4 regions of the Siminovitchia sediminis genome follow, and region 1 is predicted to be linked to each of the others. Evidence: riboswitches for the same ligand, from Rfam matches in the RefSeq annotation. Region 1 holds a riboswitch; each other region holds the start of a gene.
What was found. Region 1 has a riboswitch for thiamine pyrophosphate ahead of ACFSCZ_RS05355 (ABC transporter substrate-binding protein). Riboswitches for the same ligand answer to the same signal wherever they lie in the genome.
Positions count from the first base shown of each region.

Region 1 (5,963 bases):
ATAAAGCACATCAGGCGTGACTGATATAAACCAGCCATTTTCAGCGATGCGCTCAGTGGTTGGGGCATCACCTTTAAACCAATGAAAATGCGCCTTTTTCACTCCATGTTTTTCTAACAAATCACAAGCAGCAGGTGCATCATCATACACAGCATGCAGGACAATGGGCTTATTCCAACGCTTGGCTCCCTTAATAAATTCTTCGAGGAGCTCCATATAGCCCTGGAGTGAAAAGCCAGCCCCCTGCTCCATTCGCATGTAATAAGGCAAGCCGACTTCTCCAACCGCCACCATATCTTCTGCATGATTTTCCATCCATGAAAACAGCTGCGAAATCTCATGGTCTGACGGGAGTTCCTGCTCCGGATGAAATCCGAATGCCGGCCGGACTTGATGGTATGTCTCTGCCAGCTGTAAATTAATCCTGCACGAATCCAAATGATAAGAGACCGATATGACATCTGTACATTGTGCATTCTCCAAACCGGCCATGATCTCCTCTATCTCCGCAGCCTCATACAAATCCAAATGGATATGGGCATCAATGATTGGCTTCACTCTGCTCCCCCTCTGCTTTTTTCCCTGACAATCCAGCTGCCGATTTCCTGTTTCCACTCAAAAAATTCTTTTGAAAAAACGAGCTCTTTTGGCCGGGGCCAATCAAAAGGAAGAGTGAACTCCTTCCTAACGGATGCGGGCTTCGTTGATAAAATAATGATCCGGTCTGATAGAAAAAGCGCTTCTTCAATATTATGGGTGATAAATAAAATCGTCTTTTTGTATTCCATCCAGATAGATTGCAGCCACTGCTGCATATCCTGACGGGTAAAATCATCCAGGGCGGAAAAAGGCTCATCCAGCAATATCAGCGGCTGCGGACTTAACAACGCGCGGATAAAAGCAGCCCGCTGTTTCATCCCGCCCGACAAGGCATCCGGCAGCTCATGTTCATAGCCGGATAGGCCCGCTTTATCAATCATTGCCATCGCACGCTGTTCATCTTTTTGCCCGGTAATCTCCTGACCCAGCAGGACGTTTTGTAAAATGCTTCTCCACGGGAAGAGAGAATGCTGCTGAGGCATGTAGCTGATGTGTCCGCGCTCTCCCGTAATTTCTTTCCCATCCAAAAAAATACCCCCACCGTCAGGTGCAAGCAATCCGCCGATCAAATGGAACAGCGTACTTTTCCCGCTTCCGGAAGGTCCCAGAATTGTAACAAATTCCCCTTCTGCCACATGCAGTTGAATATCTTTGAGCACTTCTTTTCCCGCAAAGCTTTTGGTCAGATGCCTGATTTTCAAATGACTCATCTATTCGACCTTCCTTCTTCTCCATTTGACAAGTGCAGCTTCGGCTGCAGAAATCATCGCAAAAAACAGGAGGCTTAAGATCATAATTATAAAAATAGCTACAAACACCCGCTCTGTCCGAAAAGAGGAGGAAGCCAGCGTCATATATACGCCAACCCCGTTTTTTGCACCAAGCCACTCGGAAATTACAGCTCCCATCACGCTGTATGTAGCAGATATTTTCAATCCCGAAAAAACGGAAGATAAGGCGTACGGCCATTCCAGCTTTGTAAACATCTGAATTTTGGAAGCACCGGCCATTAGCATGTAATGTCTCATGTCAGGCGGCACGTTCCGGAATCCGTCCATGGCAGCAACGGTGACAGGAAAGAAACAGACGAGAGTGATCACGATCAGTTTGGGAAGCAGTCCAAAGCCAAACCAGATAACGAGCAGCGGAGCCAACACGATCGTCGGTACATTTTGCGACAGGATCAGGAGCGGATACACTGATTCCTGCACACCCGGCAGAAGGTGCAGGATGACGGCAGTCAATATCCCGACGGAACAGCCGATGATAAATCCGCCCACAGCCAGCATTGCCGTGGACTGGAGGTGCGGAAGCAGTTCCTGAAATCCCTGTGAGGCTTCCGATGCTATAACGGTCGGTGCCGGAAGAAGCCAGCCTGGAATATCGAGAATGTTCACCGCCACTTCCCATATACATAATAAAAGGAGGAGGACCGCTGCCGGCCTCCATCCTTTTTTTGCGATCCTGTCCATTATCGATATTTCTCCGTTAACTGGTCCATCGTTATTCCATCCGGCTGGTACAGTATTTTTACTTGGGAAATGACATTGGAACTCCCCAGCTCAATCATTCTTTCATTCATTTTCTGAATGACTCCCATCAGGACAGAAAAGTCCCCTTCCATTGTCGTCTCCAGCGGATGCACTTCGTGCCTGACGCCCGACTCTTGAATCACTTTGATTGCTTCATCCACATACGGGATGACATCTTCCCCATTCTTCGACTTTGGGATTATCTGAATGCTTACAAGTGTATCAGCCATGCCGGCTTGCCTCCTATTCGGGTAAAAATTCATTGGTAAAAGCTTGTTTGACGTCAATTTCTTTTTCAAGCAGATCTTTATCGAGCATCCAATCCATATAATTTTGCCATACTTCGGCTTTTTGCTCTCCCCAGCGGGCTGCATCATCCTGATAACGTGGAGCCAGCCATTTTTGGCTTTCTTTTACGAGTTCCGGATCTAAATCTGGTACAGCTTCAATTAAAATATCCGCTGCTTTCTCCGGTTCTTCGATGGCAAATTCATAGCCTTTTGTCACTGCAGCCATAAAAGCCCTGACCGTCTCGGGATTTTCTTCTATCATTTTTTCACTCGTTGAAATCACCGGAGTATAGTAATCCAGCTTGTCCGAATAATCTGTCAGGTAAATCATGTTGAGGTCCTCACCCCGGAGTTCGGCTTCCACTCCGGTCCATGCATAATAAATCCAGGCAAAATCAATATCCCTTTGGACAGCTGTAAAAAAGTCGGTATCCCCCATGTTGACAATATCCACTTTTTCAACATCGGCTCCTTCAGTATCCATCAAAGAAGCAATCACTGCTTTTTCAAGAGGCGCCCCCCAGCCGCCATAAGTTTTACCCTCAAAGTCCTTTGGTGACTCAATATTTTTTTCTGCAGGTGACGCAAATCCGGAAGTATTGTGCTGGATGACCGCTCCGATCGACACGATCGGTACATCCTGAACACGTGCTTCCGTGATGGCCTCCTGATAGCTGACGCCAAATTCAGACTTGCCTGAAGCCACGAGCTGATCAGTACCGGATTCCCCAGGCAGGATAATCTCTACATCCAATCCTTCTTCTTCAAAAAACCCTTGGTTCTGTGCTGCATATAAACCGGTATGGTTTGTATTGGGCGTCCAATCCAGCACAACGGACACTTTTTCCAGACTTTGTTCCTTGTCTTCCGAATCACTTGGAGCTTCTTCCTGCCCGCTGCACCCGGCAAGCACTCCCATCATGATCAAACCAACGATCCATTTTTTCATGTATAAACTCCCCCTTCTAAGCTGAACAAGAATAGCGCAAGGTATGCAGTCAGGGCAGCACTAACCGGAAAATGGAAGACCTCCTGTCAGCCCCTTCAAATCCCTTGCACCCTGCCTGGAGTCAGAGATGTATGAGGCGAAAAAGGCGCCCGGGAAGTTGAACCCAGGCGCCATCGCTTGTGTAAAATAGGCGTTCCCTTCGCTGGTATAAGCCAGATCAGGTTCAAAGGGTCAGCATTTTCCCGAATGCTATCTCAACCGGCCCCACCGGTTCCCCTACTGCATGATTTATTCAAATATCATTATACATTACAATCCGGTGGAACCAAAGCAGAAGCGCCTGTTCCCGTTTTGACGCAAATAAAAAACGCTCCTAAAAAGGAGCAGTGTTCCAACCGTTTTTTAGATTGGCGGGAAAATTGGCGGTGACTGTGGTCCAACACCACCTCCGATAATCGGAGCAACGTAAATCGCCCAGGCAACGCCTGCTGTCAGCATAAGCTTTCTCATTTTCTCATCACCTTTCTGCTATTTTTTTATAATAATAGAGTGCTTTATCTGTATCTATTGCTGCATAATATGAAGCCAGAGATAAAGCAAACTTATTATAATCCTCAATATAAAAGAATTTATCCAAATAGGGGAGGACTTCTTCCTCTAAATAATTCATCGCCTTTTCTTTCTGGCCTTTTAATGAATACTGATAGTACCTGAAAATAAGCTGCTGCTTCTTCATGGTACTCGCCTTCGTTTCGCGCAAGATTTTCGTGATATTTCGAAGCGCTTCTTCCTTTTTCCCCTGTGTGATCAGCAATTCAGTATAACTGCACAGGCTGAGCAAATATTCATAATCGGTTTTGGCATGTTCCATGGACAGAAGATAATATTTGAATGCATCTTCAATTTTCCCTGTTTTCTCCAGCAGCAAGGCATAGTTGTTATACATGGCAGATATTAGTTCATCCGCATTAATTAAATTCATATTTTTAAATATATAACTATACTGTTCTTCGGCATTATCATACAATCCCAAGTCAGTGTAGGCGATTCCCAGTAAAAATTGAGTATGCAAAATTCTCAAATAATTGAATGTCCTGGAATATTCCTCCAAAGCCTTAAGCCCATAGGCCACACAACTGCTGTTGTCTTTCAGATTGCCAAAGTTGAATGCGATAAAATAATACAGTTCCGCTTTCCACGAGGATGGGAGCAAATCATTGGCTTCCACCTTTAACAGGATATCCAAGGAAGTTTTATATTCCCCTTTGAACATGAAGAAAATCGCATTTAAATATTCGCTGAGCTCTCTTTCCTGGGCAGCAAGTGAGTTGGCAATCTGCCTGATGATCTCCTGCTCCTTCTCAGCGCTCTCAATATCGTTAACAAGAAGAAAGTATCTGTATAAATATAAATGGTAGCGTGCTATGTAATTGGAGAAGGTGATATATTCCCGCTGCTCTTCCACACGGTGATAACATTCCGTTGCCCGTTTTTTGTCGTAGGACAGAACAGCATCCAGCAAATGAGAGAGATCGGCTGCAATTGATTTTGATGCTCTTTGAATCGAATCCAACGAAATACCCAAACGCTCAAGCAAGAGCATAATCGTTTCCTGATTTACCTCTTTGTTGTAATTCTCAAATTTGCTCAAATGAGTGACTGAGCAGATGCCCTGACATAGTTCGGACTGGGTCATATTTCGCAGTTGGCGGTGATACTTAATCAAAGCTCCGATATTTATTTTCTCCAAATCCATTGTTTCATCCTCTAGTCATGCTACTTATAGATAAATAGTAGCATATTTTGGTAGATAAATCTATTTTTTCTTAAAAAACCTGTATTTTTCATCATTTTGTAAAGTATCTGAAAGGGCCTCGTTCAACTTCGGAAATTGAAAATCATACTGAAGTTGGATTGCTTTTTCAGGGATTACCTGCTGTCCTTGAACGAGCATGCTGCTCATTTCACCAAGAGCCAGCTTTATGATTCCTTCCGGGACCGGAAGCCAATGAGGCTTTCTTAGAGAAGCACCGAGTATCTCTCCAAATGTTTTCATCGTCACAGGATGTGGAGCGGTTACATTGAAAGGGCCTTCAACTTCCGGCGTATGGATGGCGAACTGAATTATCCTTGCAGCATCCTTGACGTGAATCCAGGATACCCATTGTCTGCCCGATCCCAGCGTGCCGCCTATTCTGAACCGGTACGGAAGAGCCATTAACGGCAGGGCTCCCTTTGTACCCAGGACAAGTCCAAAACGGGCAAAAACGGTACGAACACCCAGCCGGTTGGCCTCAGCAGCCCGTTCCTCCCACTTTTGAACCGTTTTTGCCAGAAAATCATCTGCTGTACTTTGGTGTTTCTCCGTATAACAGCCGGTTTCGGACATGCCATAATAACCAACAGCAGAAGCATTCACCAACACTTTTGGTTTAGGCTCCAGCTTTCCGAGCAGTTCCAGAATCTGATCTGTTGCTTTCAGGCGGCTTCGGACAATCCGCTTCTTTTTTTGAGTTGTCCATCTGAGTCCGTTTATGGACTCTCCAGCCAGATTGACCACAGCATCTACATCGTTTAATTTTTCTTCGGGCC
Region 1 covers NZ_JBHUEO010000009.1:41,894-47,856, reverse strand. The annotation lists gene ACFSCZ_RS05375 (TatD family hydrolase) at 1-558, opposite strand, end outside; gene ACFSCZ_RS05370 (ABC transporter ATP-binding protein) at 555-1,310, opposite strand; gene ACFSCZ_RS05365 (ABC transporter permease) at 1,311-2,072, opposite strand; gene ACFSCZ_RS05360 (thiamine-binding protein) at 2,072-2,362, opposite strand; gene ACFSCZ_RS05355 (ABC transporter substrate-binding protein) at 2,376-3,371, opposite strand; TPP riboswitch at 3,549-3,659, opposite strand; gene ACFSCZ_RS05350 (helix-turn-helix domain-containing protein) at 3,889-5,127, opposite strand; gene ACFSCZ_RS05345 (TIGR01777 family oxidoreductase) at 5,188-5,963, opposite strand, start outside.

Region 2 (5,963 bases), on a different contig from region 1:
TGTGAAGATCATTGAAGGAGAAGAGAGGTGAACAGGTTGGATACCATTCAAATCGGAGAGGCTGCACTGACTTGGCTGAACGGGGGGAATACCCGCCTGGATGGCGGTGCCATGTTTGGTGTGGTGCCCAAACCGCTTTGGTCCAAACGATACCCGGCAGATGAAAGAAATCGCATAGAATTGCGGTCAGATCCTATTCATCTTCAAATCAACGGCAAAAACATTTTAATAGAGTCGGGCGTAGGAAAAGGTAAAATGTCCGAAAAACAAATTCGCAATTTTGGAGTGACCGAAGAGTCCCAAATAGAAATGTCACTTGCAGAGTTGGGATTATCACCCGCAGATATTGATATCATATGTATGACTCATCTGCATTTTGATCACGCAAGCGGTTTAACCAAGCGTAAAGGAGATAGGTTTGCCACCGTTTTTCCCAATGCAGTCATTTATACATCACAAATTGAATGGGATGAAATGCGTAACCCGAATATTCGGTCGAGGAATACATATTGGAAAGAAAATTGGGAACCCGTTGCCGAACAAGTGAAAACGTTTACAGGTATATTTACTGTTGCAGAAGGCATCACAATGATCCATACGGGAGGCCACAGTGCAGGGCATAGTATGATTACAATCGAAAATAACGGACAGAGAGCAGTTCATATGGGGGATATCATGCCTACTCATGCGCATCAGAACGCTCTATGGGTAACTGCCTATGATGATTACCCGATGGATTCGATACGCGCTAAGCTGAAATGGATCCCTGCCGAAATGGAAGCGGAAAGCTGGTTTGTCTTTTATCATGATGCCTGCTTCAGGGCCGTCAAATGGGATCAGAATGGGAAGGTTCTCCAAGAGGTGAAAAGGAAATAGCGCAAAGCAAAAAACAGGTGAAGCCATGAAAAAAGCCACCTGTTTTTTGTTGATAGTTTAATATTTTTTTATTTACGCATAATTTACTGGGTACACATCGATGACTGTACCAGTGTGGGCGTCTGCCAAAAATTCATATTGCTTTGTTTCGCCATCTTCTTTGGTAGTAATGCCGCCTCTGTAAACTTCTGTTTTTAAAGCATATTTTTCGTACTCTTCAGGTCTGAATTTAATCCAGGAGCCTTCAATGCTGCCGGAATCTTTAAATGCTTCTTTTACGGTTTGAAGTACTTTTTCGCCTGATGCCAAAGAGTTTTTCTTTAAAGCTTCACTCGCATAGTAGCCGGCAATAACACCCGCACCTGCCCCGAGTAGAAAGTTTTTCCAATTCATATGAGCACCTCCAAAATCAATCATCATCTCTAGTATACCGTAATTTCAAATAAGGTTGGAATAATAAATACTTCCAAATGGTAAAGAACATCGCTGGTAAATCTTATAAAAGTTGAATAAAATGAAAGAAATATACAGATAAAGGAGCAGGACGAATGGAAAGAGAAACAATAGATTTGTTCCGGACACTGACGGAATTGCCAGGGGCACCTGGATTTGAGCATCAAGTGCGGCGCTTTATGAGGACCGAACTTGAAAAATATTCAGATGAAATCATTCAGGACCGTTTGGGGAGTATTTTCGGGGTAAAGTATGGGACGGGACCGAAAGTCATGGCAGCAGGGCACATGGATGAAGTTGGTTTCATCGTTACTCAAATAACTGAAGACGGTATGCTGAGATTTCAAACCCTTGGGGGTTGGTGGAGTCAGGTCCTGCTGGCCCAGAGGGTGCAGATTATTACCGACAATGGTCCTGTAACGGGAGTCATTGGCTCTATCCCCCCCCATCTGCTCAGTGAAGGACAAAGAAAGAAGCCGATGGAAGTCAAAAATATGTTGATCGATATTGGCGCAGATGATCGGGAAGATGCAATAAAACTAGGAATCAAGCCTGGTCAGCAAGTTGTACCGGTTTGCCCGTTTACCCCTCTCGCCAACCCCAAAAAAATAATGGCTAAAGCATGGGACAACCGCTATGGATGCGGCCTGGCTGTCGAACTGCTGAAAGAGCTGAAAAATGAGGAACTTCCGAACACTCTATATTCGGGGGCAACTGTACAGGAGGAAGTAGGCTTAAGAGGGGCAGCTTCTGCCTCCAATATGATTCAGCCTGACATCTTTTATGCATTGGATGCCAGTCCGGCAAATGATATGTCCGGTGACAAAAAAGAGTTTGGCCAGCTTGGAAAAGGAGTTCTGCTGAGAATTTTTGACCGCTCCATGGTTACGCTGCCAGGGATGAGGGAATTTGTACTGGATACAGCCGAATCCAATGATATACCTTACCAATATTTTCTATCCATGGGAGGAACGGATGCAGGGCGTGTACATACATCCAACGAGGGAGTCCCGAGTGCAGTCATTGGTATTTGTTCCCGTTATATCCATACACAAGCATCCATTATTCATGTAGATGATTATGCTGCTGCCAAGGAACTCTTAATCCGGCTAGTAAAAACTACAGACCAGACAACAGTAGATACAATCAGAAATCAATGATAGAGGGGTTAAATCATGATAGTGGCCATTGGTTCTAAAAATAAGGCTAAAATAAAAGCTGTAGAACAGACATTTTTAGATGTAAAGATTGAAGCGTCCCTGCTTTCGGTAGATTCTCCCTCGGGGGTCAGCGAACAGCCTTTTTCTGACGAAGAAACCATGAAAGGTGCGGCCAACCGGGCCGAACATTGTTTAACACAAGTACATGAAGCGGGATTGGCAATCGGCCTTGAAGGAGGTGTGACGGAAACTCCTTTTGGTCTATACTTGTGCAATTGGGGGGCAATTGCTGAAAGAGGCCGGGAAACCCTATTTGCCGGAGGCGCAAGAATCAGGCTTCCGGATGAAATTGCCCATCGTCTCAAGGCTGGTGAAGAACTTGGACCTGTCATGGATGACTACATGAATGCCAGGGAAATCCGTCATACTGAAGGCGCAGTTGGTGTGTTGACCAACGGACTGGTCGACCGTGCAGCAATGTTTAGCCATATTGCCAAACTTCTGATTGGCCAGTATATGAGGAGAAAGGGCTGTTCCTTATAGGAATGCCCCCTCAGGTCAAATGAATGAAAATTTGAATAAAATTGCTTTGTCCAGCTCTGTTTGACTGTACATGCAGTCCACGGCCCTGCAGGCTGGGAGACAGGACGGGGCATGGCCTGTCGCCCCGTAGCGCAGTCGACCATATTGTTGTTGAATGTGAACGCTGCCGGACAGGTATTTGCACTTTTCACGTTAGGACTCAAAGATGTAGGATAATGCCTTCATGGCCTGATTGACTGTTTCTACTGTGGCATTGGCCTTTCTTGAAAGTTCTTTTAATGGGTGGTGCAGTTCCTTCGGCCGAATCAAAATGAGCGGTTTGCCCAGAGCCAAAGCGGTGCTGGCATCCATAGCCGTATTCCATTGCTTATATTTTTCTCCGAACAAAGCAATCACTAAATCGGCTTTTTGTAAAAGTACCTGTGTGCGCAAGTTATTGAAGCTTGAGGCGGCCGCATCCCTGAAGATTGCATCGGGCTGTTCGCCGAGAATTTCCTCGCCGATGGCATCCGAACGGTCATGATTTTCCATTGGCCCGACAAAATCGACTGGAAGCTGCAGTGTTTGGGCCTTTTCTTTAATTTCTTCCCGCCAGCTGCTGTGTATTTCTCCGGCCAGATAGACTGTTAATCTCATCAAACCCCTCCTCACATCTTTTCTCATCCTCTATCATATCATGAAAAGTCAGAAGAATCCCCTTCCCTTCACGATAAAAGGTGTCTAACGAGTCAATCAAATAAAAATATTTGCTTTTTTTTCGTTTTTAGGGTACAAAGGGAATAGAATCATAATTACATAGGACGAGAACACTAGGGGTGCGAATCGCTGAGAGAGGAGAAATCCTTAACCCTTGAACCTGATCTGGGTAATGCCAGCGCAGGGAAGTGGTTTTTTTTGCCATGTACGCAGAATGTATGCGTACATATGGAATATGTATGTTTAACATGCAGAGCCACTTCTTGAAATTAGGAAGCGGCTCTTTTTCTTTGTCAAAACCTGCCTTCTTGGGTTCTCGCGCCAAAAAGGAGATGGAATATGGAAGAGTGTCTAGTATTTGATGGTGTCACTTTTTCCTACAAGGAAAATAGAAGACAAGGTGTAAAGATATTGGATCAATTAAGTTTCACTATTCATAAAAGTGAATTCGTCAGTGTGGTGGGTCCCAGCGGCTCCGGAAAAAGTACTTTATTTCGGTTAATTTCCGGGCTGGAAAACCAAGATAAAGGACGCATTCTAGTGAACGGAGAAGCAGTTGAGGACAGGCTTGGCCATATCGGTTATATGGCTCAAAAGGACGGACTGCTCCCCTGGATGACTGTGATGGAAAATGTACGGCTGCCGTTGTCTTTGAAAGGCGTGAAGGGTAAAAACGTTTATAAAGAACTATTGGACAAACTGGATCGCTTCGGTTTAAAAGGATATGAACAAAGGTACCCCCATGAACTTTCAGGGGGCATGCGCCAACGGGTCTCGTTTTTGCGGGCATTATTGGGCGGTTTTGATTTGTTGTTATTGGATGAACCGTTCAGTGCACTGGATGCAGTCACAAAATCGATGATGCAGGAGTGGCTCCTAAAACAATGGAACGAAACAAAGAAAACCATTCTGTTTATTACTCATGATGTGGAAGAAGCCTTGTTTCTTTCAGACCGGATCCTCCTTTTTGGTGAGCATCCTGTAAAACACCTCCAGGAAATTCAGGTGCCTTTGGGGAGACCGCGAACGATCTCAGATTTAAAAGATCCCCAATTTACATCCTTAAAAGAAAAACTCCTGTTGGATCTGAGAAACAAGGTGACCATATGAATGTTTTAAGAAAATACGGACTGTCCCTGGGGTTTCTATTCTTTCTTCTGGCTGGCTGGGAATGGGGAGCACGCTTATACGGAAAGCCTTTTATCCTCCCATCTCCTTCAGGAGTGCTGGACAGGTTATGGGAGCTGAAGTCCATCCTGTTCATCTCCCACTTGCCCGCTACCTTGGCAATCGTTGTGATCGGATTGCTGCTGTCTCTGGTTTTTGGCGTCAGTCTGTCCGTTTGGATGCATAAAAGCGGAATAGCGAGGAAAGCTTTTTTCCCGATTTTGATAGCTTCTCAAACCATCCCGATTATTGCCCTGGCTCCTATATTTGTCCTGTGGTTTGGATATTCCGTTTGGAGCAAAGTGGCTGTGACTGTACTCATTACATTCTTCCCGATCACCGTGAGCACCTTTGACGGACTGCGGTCAGCTGATTCCCATCTGAAAGAAGTACTCCGGGTGATGGGGGCATCAAAACGGCAAGTCTTCCTAAAGGTTGAGCTTCCGGCAGCTCTGCCGCACTTTTATTCGGGGCTAAAAGTTGCAGTAACCCTGAGTGTTATTGGAGCAGCTATCGGAGAGTGGCTTGGGGCTGACGCAGGACTCGGTTATTTTAGCCGAAGGATGATGACACAGTTTGATGGAGCGGGGGTTTTTGCACCGATTGTTGTTCTTTCTTTACTTGGTGTTGTATTGTTTTGGCTCGTTGGACTGTTAGAAAAAATGACAATGAAATGGAGACGTATACAATGAAAAAAATCGGAGCAGCTGTAATTATTCTATTTTGTATATTCCTTGCTGCCTGTGGCCAATCTCAGGAAGACGCCGCAGGAAAAGGGGAAAATGACCAGCTTCGTGAATTAAATATTATGCTCGATTGGTATCCGAATGCTGTTCATAGCTTTTTATATACTGCTATCGAAAAAGGCTATTTTGAAGAAGAAGGTTTGAAAGTTAATATCCGCTTTCCGTCCAATCCGACAGACCCTTTACAGCTTTCTGCAACAGGAGAAATTGATTTGGGCATAAGCTATCAGCCTGATGTGATCTCTGCCAGAGCAGAGGGAGTACCGGTCAAATCTGTAGCAGCAATTGTAAGAAGCCCATTGAACCATATTATATTTTTGAA
Region 2 covers NZ_JBHUEO010000019.1:67,192-73,154, forward strand. The annotation lists gene ACFSCZ_RS08620 (YtnP family quorum-quenching lactonase) at 37-876, shown strand; gene ACFSCZ_RS08625 (PepSY domain-containing protein) at 949-1,269, opposite strand; gene ACFSCZ_RS08630 (M42 family metallopeptidase) at 1,425-2,489, shown strand; gene ACFSCZ_RS08635 (DUF84 family protein) at 2,505-3,032, shown strand; gene ACFSCZ_RS08640 (YtoQ family protein) at 3,225-3,668, opposite strand; TPP riboswitch at 3,834-3,932, shown strand; gene ACFSCZ_RS08645 (ABC transporter ATP-binding protein) at 4,068-4,838, shown strand; gene ACFSCZ_RS08650 (ABC transporter permease) at 4,835-5,587, shown strand; gene ACFSCZ_RS08655 (ABC transporter substrate-binding protein) at 5,584-5,963, shown strand, end outside.
Region 2: linked by a shared signal. The riboswitch ahead of ACFSCZ_RS08645 (ABC transporter ATP-binding protein) and the one ahead of ACFSCZ_RS05355 (ABC transporter substrate-binding protein) in region 1 are both predicted to bind thiamine pyrophosphate.

Region 3 (5,963 bases), on a different contig from region 1:
TAGCTTGTGCCGCTGGAGCTGCCGGTTGCTCAGGCTTTGGTTGAGCTGTTTCTTTTTGCACCGGCGCTGGTACAGAAGCAGGTGCTGGCGCAGCAGCCTGGGCCGGAACGGCATTTGTGGAATCGGGTGTCCCGTTAACAGCCAGCTCCTGGCCCGGATGAATAAGATCCGAAGAAAGCTGATTCCAAGCCTTTAATTGATTCACTTGAATTCCATAAGCTTGGGAGATTTTCCATAACGAATCCCCCGCCTTAACAGTATAAACTTCTTTATTATTGTCTACATTTCCTGCAGTTGGTTCAGAAATATGTAGCTGCTGTTTTGGAAAAATGATATTGCCGGAAAGGTTATTTAACGATTGCAATTCCTCAACCGTCGTACCGTGTTTTTGAGAGATACTCCAGAGCGAATCTCCTTGCTGTACCTCATAGGTTGCAGCAGATGCTGATACCCCTCCTGCCATAGCCCCTGCCATGACGGCTCCTGTAAAAAATGCAAAGATCTTCTTTCTCATTTTTGTTCCTCCCTTTTTTGTTAGTCGGAAATCGCTAACGATGCCTACTCTAACAGAGGAACATATCAAACCAATAACAGAACTGTTTATGTTCTATTACATTTCTATGTCATGCTGTTACATTCGTCACCATCCGATAGACTTAGATAAATGACTCCAATCCGGGACAATTGTCACCTGTCCATATCGACACCATGCTTTAATCTTTTGGATGACCTTAACGATGCCTGACTGCCGGAAAATGCCGTACATGCGATGACTGCGATGAATAGAAAACTTGAGATCTGAAATAATTGTCCCGTATTCACAAACAAAGCAACAATACCAAAAACTAGACCGCTGGCCCCGATTCCCACATCAATAGCTGAATAAAACATACCATTGGCAACGCCCCTCCTCTCATTTGGGGTTTTTGCAAGCACCCAGGCTTGAAGAGCCGGAAGCAATGAACCGTATCCTGCCCCGAATAAACAACCGGACACTGCGATCCCCACCCAACTGGCAGATAAGGATAATGTCCACATGGACACGAATGCAAGGGCTGCACAAATAATCACCAAAAGCTTAGGCCCTTTACGGTCAAACCATTTTCCTGTAATGGGCCGTACCAAAGTCGCTATTGCGGCATTTAATAAATAAAAGAGGAAAATTTGTTCAATACCCCGCTCCTCAGAAAATATGACAATAAATGTAACGATGGTTCCATAGCCAAACGTAGCCATCAGTGTAATAAAGGCAGGGAATATTGCCGATTTCTCAATCAGTGATCCAGAGATCGAAAAACGGATGTTTTGTTTATCTGCTTTTTTTATGCTTTCAGGAGTTTCATATTTTATGATGGAAAAAAAGAAAAGTGCAATGGCTCCCAAAATGGCAGATATGGTAATTAAAGCCCCAAAAGTATAGTTTTGATATACATAGATGCCCAGACTGGGTGCGATGATCATACCAACTGTAATAGCAAGCCCGAAATAACCCATCCCCTCCCCGATCCTGTCGTTGGGAACGAGATCCACCGCTGCGGTTCCATTAACAGTGGAAGACCATCCCCACATAAAGCCATGAATTAAGCGAAACAGCAAAAGAATCATGACCATCTGGGTGAATGGGTACAAAATAGTGACAAACAGCAGGCCGCAAGCTCCAATGAGTATGAGCCTCCGCCGTTGGCTGAACTCCAGCAGATACCCGATATACGGCCTGATTAAAATCGCTCCGATTGAAAATACCATTGTGATCAGGCCTACTTCGAATCCTGAGGCGCCCATGGCTTTTACATATGGGGGCAATGTTGGAATAAGCATCTGGAAGCTCATGAAAACAAAAAAATTAGCGAGAACAAGCAATGTAAATGATTTTGTCCATAATTTGCTTTTTGGAACATGGGTTTCTTTTCTCATTTGTTTCACCCCAAGAAATACATTACGATACTGACTCTTCTAACATATAAGGAAGTCTGCCATTTTACAAGCATAATATTTCGGTTTTCGAAACTATTCACAAAAAAGAGACCGGCTCAAGATGAGCCAGCCCTTTTTATTGTGAAAGGAAGAAAAAAACTATTCTCGTATATTTGTATTAAAATAGTAGACGTACCGGCCCGAAGGACAAGATGTTCTTGTGCAACGCACTATAAGAGGAGCCCCCTATTAAAGGTTTCCGCCATCCACAGTGCTTCTCATTGCTGGACATTTACAGCCCCAAATGCATTTTTTAACAGCTGCTGCGCAGCCCATTTGGGATTTTCAGCTCTTGTTATGGCCGATATGACCGCTATGCCGTCAAGATCGTATTCCTGTAATTGGCCGGAATTCTCTATATGAATACCTCCGATGGCCACTACCGGTATGGATACGGCATCGATTATACGGGCCAGCATTCCTTCTGGAAGCCGATCCGCATCAGCTTTGGATGATGTTGGAAAAACGGAGCCGACTCCAATATAATCCGCCCCTTTTTCTTCTGCCAAAACAGCTTCTTCTTCGTTATGGGCAGAAATGCCGATCATCATCGAATCAGGTACGATTTGTTTGACGACATCTAATGGGAGGTCACTTTGCCCCAAATGAATACCGTTTGCCCCTACAGCCAGAGCAATGTCTGCACGGTCATTGATGACCAGCGGTATGGAGAGCTCATCAAGAAATTTTTTTAAAGATAACGCCTTCTCGTAAAAAGATTTACTGTCAAGATTCTTTTCCCTTAATTGGACGATCCCAGCGCCTCCTGCTGCGGCATCTTTAATGATAGTCATGAGCTGCTGCAGGGGCATATCTTCCTCAGTTACTAAATATAATTGATGTTTGTTGTTATACTTCATACTTTTAAATCCTTTCAAATCGATACATTGTGTTAAGGAGAAGCAGATAAGCTGTTGTTCAGTGAATGATGTTTCATCCTTTCATCTTCATTCTTCACATCATAAAAAGGGTGAAAATGGTGTGCCGGTCCATGGCCATGTCCAATGTCAAGACTTTTCTCTATAGCCCGGGTAATATAATCTTTTGCGATTTGAATGGCTTCCGGCATACTTGCCCCTTTCGCCAACTGGGCTGTGATGGCAGATGAAAGCGTACATCCAGTTCCGTGCACATTTTTTGTTTCGATCCTTCTTCCCTGAAAAACTTTAAATTCATTTCCGTCATAAAATACATCCGTGGGATCCCCTTTTAAGTGTCCTCCCTTAATCAGGACAGCTTCCGGCCCTTTTGAAAGAATCTTCCTGCAAGCTTCATACATATCCGATTCCGATTGTATACGGTTCCCCGTTAATACTTCTGCTTCCGGAATATTTGGTGTGACAAGTGAAGCCATTGGAAGCAGAAGGTTTGATAGTGTCGCCACAGCCTCCTTTTCGAGTAAGTGGTGGCCACCTTTCGACACCATGACAGGATCAATGACAAGATATTTGGGTTGATAAACTTTCAGCGTATCTGAAACTGTCTGAATAATATCGGAATTCCCTAACATTCCTATTTTAACAGCATCTACATCAATATCTTCAAACACGGCCGCGATTTGATCCCGGATGACAGACAAATCGATGTTTTGGACAGATCTGACCTCTACTGTATTCTGGGCTGTTACAGCAGTAATAGCAGACATTCCAAAGACACCACATGCAGAAAAAGTCTTAAGATCGGCCTGTATGCCGGCCCCTCCTCCAGAATCAGAGCCTGCAATGGTAAGTGCTGTTTTCATAAATGATCCTCCAGTCTGATGATTTATATATTGCAGTAAAACATAAAGTGAAGTCAAAATATTTAAAAAATAGAGTGAAGAGTTAGTTCTTAAAGAGTCTATCCCCTGCAAAAACCCTTTTACAGTTCCCAATTTTCCAGGCGATAATTCATATCCCAGAATAGGTATTCGTATTTGGATGTAATGATAAAATGCTTTTCAAGCTCTGCCAGTTCACGTTCCGGTTTACCCTCTGTCAGATCATTCAGCAGCTGAATCAACCACTCACCTAATGCACCAAATTGTTCGGAGGCATAGGTCTCAATCCACTTTTTATAAGGGTTCAATGATAATCCTTCACGATATCGCTCTTTTAAACGTCTGCCTGTTTCCGAATAATGCCATGCACAAGGAAGCAGTGCAGAAATTAATTCAGCCAAAGTGCCGTTGTGTGCCACGTTCAGCATGTATCTCGTATAAGCGAGATTTACCGGAGCCGGCTCTGTATCTTCTAACTCTTGGCGCGATATCCCAAATTCTTCAGCATATTGCCGATGAAGCTCCATTTCAAAATGTAAGTGTTCGTGCAGCAAATGGGCAAAACGGTTCATCGTTTCCACATCTTTGGCTTTTTGGACACCAATGGCAAATAATTTCACATAGTCAATTAAGTAAACATAATCCTGTTTCATATAGTAGATAAATTTTTGTTCATCCAGCGTCCCTTGTCCGATTTCTTGTACAAAAGGGTGTCTATAACTCTTCTCCCAAATCTCCTTGGCATTTTCATAAAGCCTGTCCGTAAACAACTTCTTTTCTACTTGCATCCATGAACAGCTCCTTTTAGTTATTGCCTCCCTTTTCGCCTATGTTTTAAGAAACACAAAAAAACCGCTCCCAACAGGAAGCGGCTGCGATATCGAAAAAACCAAAGATATACTCAGCCTGCTTCCCTACGCTGGCATAAACCAGATCAGGTTCAAAGGGTATCCATCAAAGATTTCTCTCAGCTTAACGCTCCCCTAGCAGACAAGATTATATATTTTTCATAAACTTACATAAACGAAAAGGAAGTTTCATCTATACGTCCACTATAGCATGAATCTTTAAAAAAGCAAGTCAGTTTATAAACAGACTCATCACATATACCATGAAAGGAATCGTGATTAATCCCAAGATGGTAGAAAAAACGGTTGTTAATGCCCCCATCTGTTCATCTGCAGAATACTTGGCAAACAAGATGGAAGCCAAAGTAATGGTCGGCATCATCGACTGGATGAGAACTGCTTGAATTAAAACTGTATCAATAGTAAAGAAATGAATCATAAAGATGGTGGCCATAGGTAACAAAATCAGTTTTACACCGATCGGCACCCACATATGCGGTACGGTTTGCCTTATATGTCCACGCTGCAGACCCATAATCATCATTCCAATATAAAACATGGCAAGCGGAGCAGCCAAAGCAGCCAGTCGGTCTGCCAAGCCGACTATGATTTGGGGAGGCTGTATTTAGAAATAAGCAACGAGCAGACCGGCCAGAATCGCTGCTGTCGGAATATTAACCATGGATTTTAAAGTGTGTAAAGCAAACTTTCGATTTTTTTGCAGTAAAATCACTCCGACGGTCCAAATCGTTACGTCCACACCTGCATCAAATATCGCTGCATACAAAGCTCCCTCAGGTCCCAACAATGCCGCACAAAGAGGAATCCCAATAAAACCGGTATTGCCCAGTCCAGAAAGAATAGCGATTTCTCTCCTGCGATTGGATTTTTGAAAAACTGCTGCGAAAACCCAGCCCAGTCCAATTCCGACAATATTGATCAAAATGGACAGCACAAAGACCAGAATGATCTTTTTAAACATTTCTCCATCCATATCCACTTGAAAGATACTGGATAAAATAATGCATGGCATAGCGATATTGACAATAATGGAAATAAAAAGATTTCTAGTTTCATGGTTTAAAGGCGAGGTCCTTGCCAATACGGCTCCAATAATGATCATCACTGTAATAATTAAAATAGATTGAACAACGATGGAAAGTTCCATTTTTCTCGCCCCCTGCTGGTGAAAAATAATTTAAACAGAAAAAAACGAAGAAAAGCACTGCACGCAGTAATAATGAGAGGAAATACTCTTCCCAATTTGCGGTACAATCACCTTTCTTCAAGATGTAAAAAAAATAGAAGTACATTTGATTCAAAGATAATTAAGATTAGTCCAGCTCAGACGGACAGGATATCTTTGTGCCGCCGATGCTGCA
Region 3 covers NZ_JBHUEO010000017.1:81,874-87,836, forward strand. The annotation lists gene ACFSCZ_RS07755 (3D domain-containing protein) at 1-514, opposite strand, end outside; gene ACFSCZ_RS07760 (MFS transporter) at 688-1,914, opposite strand; gene thiE (thiamine phosphate synthase) at 2,193-2,834, opposite strand; gene thiD (bifunctional hydroxymethylpyrimidine kinase/phosphomethylpyrimidine kinase) at 2,867-3,715, opposite strand; gene tenA (thiaminase II) at 3,835-4,521, opposite strand; TPP riboswitch at 4,628-4,728, opposite strand; gene ACFSCZ_RS07780 (AEC family transporter) at 4,814-5,179, opposite strand; gene ACFSCZ_RS07785 (AEC family transporter) at 5,207-5,749, opposite strand.
Region 3: linked by a shared signal. The riboswitch ahead of tenA (thiaminase II) and the one ahead of ACFSCZ_RS05355 (ABC transporter substrate-binding protein) in region 1 are both predicted to bind thiamine pyrophosphate.

Region 4 (5,963 bases), on a different contig from region 1:
CTATATGTCCGATTAATACAGAGGTAGCCGAGCTGGCGATTCCCGGCATATTGTGATGTTCTGCCAGCCAGTAACGGTTAAACCCCCATTTTTCAACGTGCTGGGCAAGCTCTGCACTATTCTTGAATGAATCGGAAGCCTCACTTCCTTCTGTAATTGGAGCTAAATCTAAAACGGATAATGGGATTCCATGGAACTTTTTGGCGGTTGGAGAAATCAATACAGTCACTCCTTCAATATCTCTTCAAGGAAATGATAGAATGTTTATAAAGAAACGTCCAATGATCTGATTGGATAAAGGAGGGGGAAATAGTGGAAAGATTGACGGAAGAGGAAATTCGTAATAAATTGGCTGAGTATAAAGATTGGGAACGCTTAGATGAAAGGTGGATTGTCCGAAAATATCGGTTTAGAGACTATTTGACGGGGATATCTTTTGTTCAAAAGATTGCTGAGGAGTCTGAAAGAAGGCAGCACCACCCTTTTATATCGATTGACTATAAGTTGGTAACGGTGAGAATTACTTCATGGAGGGCAAAAGGATTAACAAATCTGGACTTTACAATGGCAGGGATATATGAACAGTTTTATGAGCAGTTAAGCAGTAAATGATAAAATTTTTCTATTATTGTTAGAAACTTTCGTATACTTCCATAATTTTTGTTTTCATGGTAATATAATGGTAATCAACATTTTTATATGTGAAACGCTAGGGGAATCCTTCAAAAGGACTGAGAGAAGAGTGGCACTCTGATACCCTTATCACCTGATCAGGTTTGCGCCTGCGTAGGGAAGTGATATGTTGTATTGCTTATCATACCACTTTCCTATGCGAGAGTGGTTTTTCATTTTTATAAAGGGGGGGATGGTGTGGAATTAGTGGCTGTTACCAATGACCGGCTGGAGGTTAAGCAGCTTGCAGGTATCATGTGTGAAGTAGCGCCAATAGTTGATTACTTCATCATAAGGGAAAGGTCAAAAACTGCTGCGGATATCATAAAGCTCATGGGTTATTTAACCCATGCCGGCATCGAAAAAGACAAGTTGATTATGAATGACAGGGTGGATGTGGCAGTGGCTGCGGGAATTAAGCGAGTGCAGCTTCCTGGCCATGGATTAGAAGTGCAGCAAGTAAAATCATGTTTTCCTGATATTCAGGCCGGCAGGTCGGTTCACTCGCTCAAGGAGGCTGCAGAAGCCATCGGGGCAGGCGCTGATTGGCTTATATATGGACATGTTTTTGAAACGGACTGTAAAAAAGGGGTTCCTGCCCGCGGTTTTCAGGAATTACAAAGGATTGCCGGTACGGTGACCTCCAACATATACGCAATAGGAGGAATCAAACCGTTTCACTTGAAGGAACTTCACGAGGTTCAAATAAAAGGTGCAGCGATCATGTCCGGAATTTTTGACAGTCCCACACCATATGCCGCCGCTAAAGAGTATAGTGAAGCCTGCCGATTACAACATTCAGTTGAAAGGAATTGAATGGAATGACTATTACATTAAATGGAAACGATTATAAGCTGCCTGCCGGGGTAACCAATATTGCGCAGCTTCTGGAGCATTTGGAACTATCCAAACGTATTGTAATTGTTGAGGTCAATAAAGAAATTATTCAAAAAGAAGAATATGACCGCCCAATCAGGGATCGGGATGAAGTCGAAATGATCCATTTTGTTGGAGGAGGATGAAGATGTTAAAAATCGGGGAAAAGACCTTTCGGTCAAGACTGTTATTGGGAACAGGGAAATATCCTTCGTTTGAGATTCAAAAAGAAGCTGTACGAGTCTCGGAGGCCGAAATATTAACGTTTGCTGTTAGAAGGATGAATGTATTTGAACCCTCTCAGCCAAATTTTTTGGAAATGCTGGATTTAGAAAAGTATACGCTGCTTCCGAACACGGCAGGAGCAAGTACGGCAGAGGAAGCTGTCAGAACTGCAAAGCTGGCGAAAGCTTCTGGATTATGTGACATGGTAAAAGTGGAAGTGATCGGCTGTGACCGTACTCTGCTGCCGGATCCTGTTGAAACGTTAAGAGCTTCAGAATTGTTGTTGGAAGAGGGCTTTACTGTTCTTGCCTATACTTCAGATGATGTGGTATTGGCGAGAAGGCTTGAAGAACTGGGTGTGCACGCAGTCATGCCGGGAGCTTCTCCGATCGGATCAGGAAAAGGGATACTTAACCCTCTCAATTTAAAATTTATTATTGAACAGTCGACAGTGCCTGTGATTATAGATGCGGGAATTGGCTCACCCAAAGACGCGGCCTATGCCATGGAACTTGGGGCAGATGCTGTCCTGTTAAATACTGCTGTTTCAGGTGCCAAAGACCCTGTAAAAATGGCTGAGGCAATGAAGCTGGCAATCAAAGCAGGCCGTCTTGGATTTGAAGCGGGAAGAATTGAGGAAAGGGATTATGCGGTCGCAAGCAGTCCAATGGAAGGGTTGCTTCCAAATTGATGGATCGATATTCCAGGCAGGAGTTGTTTGAGCCAATTGGCAGCGAGGGCCAAAAAAAGATCGGACAAGCCCATGCATTGATTATCGGAGCAGGCGCACTCGGATCCGCCAATGCAGAAATGCTTGTCCGCTCAGGCATAGGGCGCCTTACAATTGTAGACCGGGATATTTTGGACTGGAGTAATTTGCAGCGGCAGCAGCTATACACGGAGCAGGACGTTAAGGACCAGCTGCCGAAGGCAGCAGCTGCCAAGAAGCGCCTAAGTGAGATCAACAGTTGGGTCGAAGTAGAAACGATTATTGCCGATGTAACAGCAGACAATGCAGAGGAACTGACGAAGGGAAAAACACTGATTGTGGATGCAACGGACAATATTGAGACCAGGTTATTGATGAATGATGCTGCCTTGAAAAGAGGAATACCCTTTTTTATGGGAGCTATTGTTGCCAGCTATGGCCTGACCTATTCTATCGGGTTGGGAGACTTCCCTTGTCTGCATTGCCTGCTTGATACGCTGCCCCCACAAACGCTTACTTGTGATACAGCAGGCGTCATCAGCCCGATTGTTCAAGTGGTGGCCGCACATCAAGTAACAAATGTATTTAAATATATAGTAGGAGAAAAAGTGGACAACCGGTTGAAGTCTTTTGACTTGTGGTCAGGAGATCAGGCGGCAATTGATGTGGCTACTCTCCGCCGAAAGGATTGCCCAAGCTGTTCCAAACAGGCTGATTATCCGTTTTTATCGAAAAAAAATCAGACGAAAACAGCAGTATTGTGCGGGCGGGATACCGTCCAATTAACATTGTCACGCAGCAGGAATTTAGAGTTGCGGGAAATGGCTGAATCGATCAGTCCGATCGTTACGGATCTAATTTCAAATAAACATTTAATAGCTTGCCGATTTGATGGGCACCGTGTGGTTTTATTCCGTGACGGCCGCATGCTTGTCCACGGAACAAAAGATATCATTAAAGCAAAAACGGTCGCATCCAAATTGATGGGTTGAATATTTGTTAAAAGCATTCCGAATGGGAATGCTTTTTTGTACGTTTAGCGGGATATTTGGCAGGCAAAAGTACAACAATAAGAAAATATAGCTGCATGCATAGAGGAATGTGTCTTAAGAATCATCCTTTGTTGAACTGAAACATAGTTCCGGCTCAAGCCTGGGGCAAGGAGCCCGGCAGCGCTTATTAAAATATTATTAGGCGGCGATGATTGGCTCAAGGCCCCCTGAATGCCGATAAAAATAGGGGCCGGTCGCCAAGCCGGATTCAAAAAAGTCCTAATGACTTCATAACCAGGCTCCTGGACCGAGTGGATCTTGATACTCCCAAGCATCTACATATAGCTGAAGTGATTCCGGAAAACAGTCCCTTAAGATCCGTTTAAAGAATAAGAGGGTAGGGGAAAAGTAAACAATTGCTAAGATTGCTGACTCACAGGCCTAAATCAGGTATGCGGCGTTGAAAAATGTTGGTTTGTAAAGAAAAGCACCAAAAGTGTAAAGATACTTCAAGTGAAAGAAAGACGTGCGAACATACATAAACATTGAGTTGAAAGGGATATGGGGTATAAATGTTTTTTGATCGTTGTAACAAAATCTTTACATTACTTTCATTTACTTTTTACAATTTCTTAATTATTATGAGGAAGGGATAAAATACTGTCGAAAGACGTAAAAAAAGGGCTGAAGAAATGGACTTGCAAACATTACTTTTCATGTTTTTCGGAGGACTGGGGATCTTTCTCTATGGCATAAAAACGATGGGGGACGGTCTGCAGAAAGTTGCTGGTGACAGACTCCGTGATTTGCTTGACCGATTTACGACCAACCCATTTTTGGGTGTTTTAACCGGTATTATTGTGACAGGCCTCATTCAGTCCAGTTCCGGAACAACGGTACTGACAATCGGGCTCGTTACAGCAGGTTTTATGACACTGCGGCAGGCCATTGGAGTCATTATGGGCGCTAATATCGGAACAACCGTTACAGCGTTCATTATTGGGATTGATATTTCAGAGTATGCCTTGCCGATAATTGCACTTGGTACTTTTCTTATTTTCTTTTTTAAAAATCATAAGATTAATAATATCGGGTCTGTGTTTTTCGGATTTGGAGCCTTGTTTTATGGCTTGAGTCTGATGGGAGACGCGATGAAGCCGCTCCGCAGTGCGCAATTTTTTACGGATTTAACTGTAAGTCTGAGTGAACATACACTTCTTGGGGTATTGATTGGTACTATTTTTACAGTGATTGTCCAAAGTTCATCAGCTTCCATTGCACTTCTTCAAACACTGTACGATCAAGGTGCCATCTCCCTTCATGCAGCCTTGCCTATCTTGTTTGGTGATAATATTGGAACAACGATTACTGCTGTGTTGGCATCCATTGGTGCAACGGTTGCTGCGAGGCGTGCGGCACTGACTCACGTGATGTTTAACGTAATAGGTACGACCATTGCTCTCATTTTGTTTATCCCATATTCGAATTTTATTGAATATTTGCAGGCAGCTTTGGATTTGAATCCAAAGATGACCATTGCCTTTGCCCACGGAACATTTAATATAGCAAATACCATCATTCAATTTCCTTTCATTGCTGTGCTGGCATGGATTGTGACAAAACTGATTCCGGGCGAGGATACAATGATTGAATATAAGCCAGTCCATCTAGGGGAAAAGTTTATTCGACAGTCTCCATCCATTGCCCTCGGACAGGGGAAAAAGGAAGTTATGCGTATGGGTAAAATTACGGAGCAGGGGCTTAAAGAGGTTACTGATTACTATCAGACTAAAGGGAAAAAACATCGGGATGTACTTCCTCAAATTGAGGATGCCCTGAACAATCTGGATAAGTTAATCACAGACTATCTCGTACAAATATCATATCATTCCCTTTCGGATCAAGATTTAAAGACACACAGCTCTTTATTAAATACAGTTATTGACCTGGAACGCATCGGGGACCATATCGAAAATATTATGGAACTGGTGGATATCCAAGATAAAAATAAAGTTAAATTTTCAGAACCGGCACGGGACGATTTAGAGAGGATGTTTGAACTGACGGCTTCGACCCTTCGTCAAGCCCTTCAATCGCTTCAAGACGATAATGAGTCTCAGGCAAGAGGCGTTTTGGCGAATGAGCGGCTGATTAATAAAATGGAGAGGGATCTTCGGAAAAAACATATTCAGCGCCTTAATGAAAATCAGTGTACGGGTACAGCCGGGATTGTTTATGTTGATATCGTCAGCAATCTGGAAAGAATCGGAGACCATTCCGCCAACATTGCTCAAGCTGTGATTGGGGAAGAATCCTAGGCTTTTGATTGTTAATAAATATTAAAACAGACTGGGTGATCAGAGATCATCCAGTCTTTTGTTGTCAAAGGTGTTTATTATTTTGATAACGTTCATTTCTTTTCGTTTGCTCGGGGATTTCGTTGTTGTGTTTTCGGTTTTTCATGGAGTATCGGACGTCTGCTCTCGTCA
Region 4 covers NZ_JBHUEO010000007.1:41,742-47,704, forward strand. The annotation lists gene ACFSCZ_RS04445 (LLM class flavin-dependent oxidoreductase) at 1-220, opposite strand, end outside; gene ACFSCZ_RS04450 (4a-hydroxytetrahydrobiopterin dehydratase) at 313-612, shown strand; TPP riboswitch at 702-810, shown strand; gene ACFSCZ_RS04455 (thiamine phosphate synthase) at 871-1,488, shown strand; gene thiS (sulfur carrier protein ThiS) at 1,494-1,694, shown strand; gene ACFSCZ_RS04465 (thiazole synthase) at 1,691-2,464, shown strand; gene ACFSCZ_RS04470 (ThiF family adenylyltransferase) at 2,461-3,474, shown strand; gene ACFSCZ_RS04475 (Na/Pi cotransporter family protein) at 4,167-5,792, shown strand; gene ACFSCZ_RS04480 (hypothetical protein) at 5,857-5,963, opposite strand, start outside.
Region 4: linked by a shared signal. The riboswitch ahead of ACFSCZ_RS04455 (thiamine phosphate synthase) and the one ahead of ACFSCZ_RS05355 (ABC transporter substrate-binding protein) in region 1 are both predicted to bind thiamine pyrophosphate.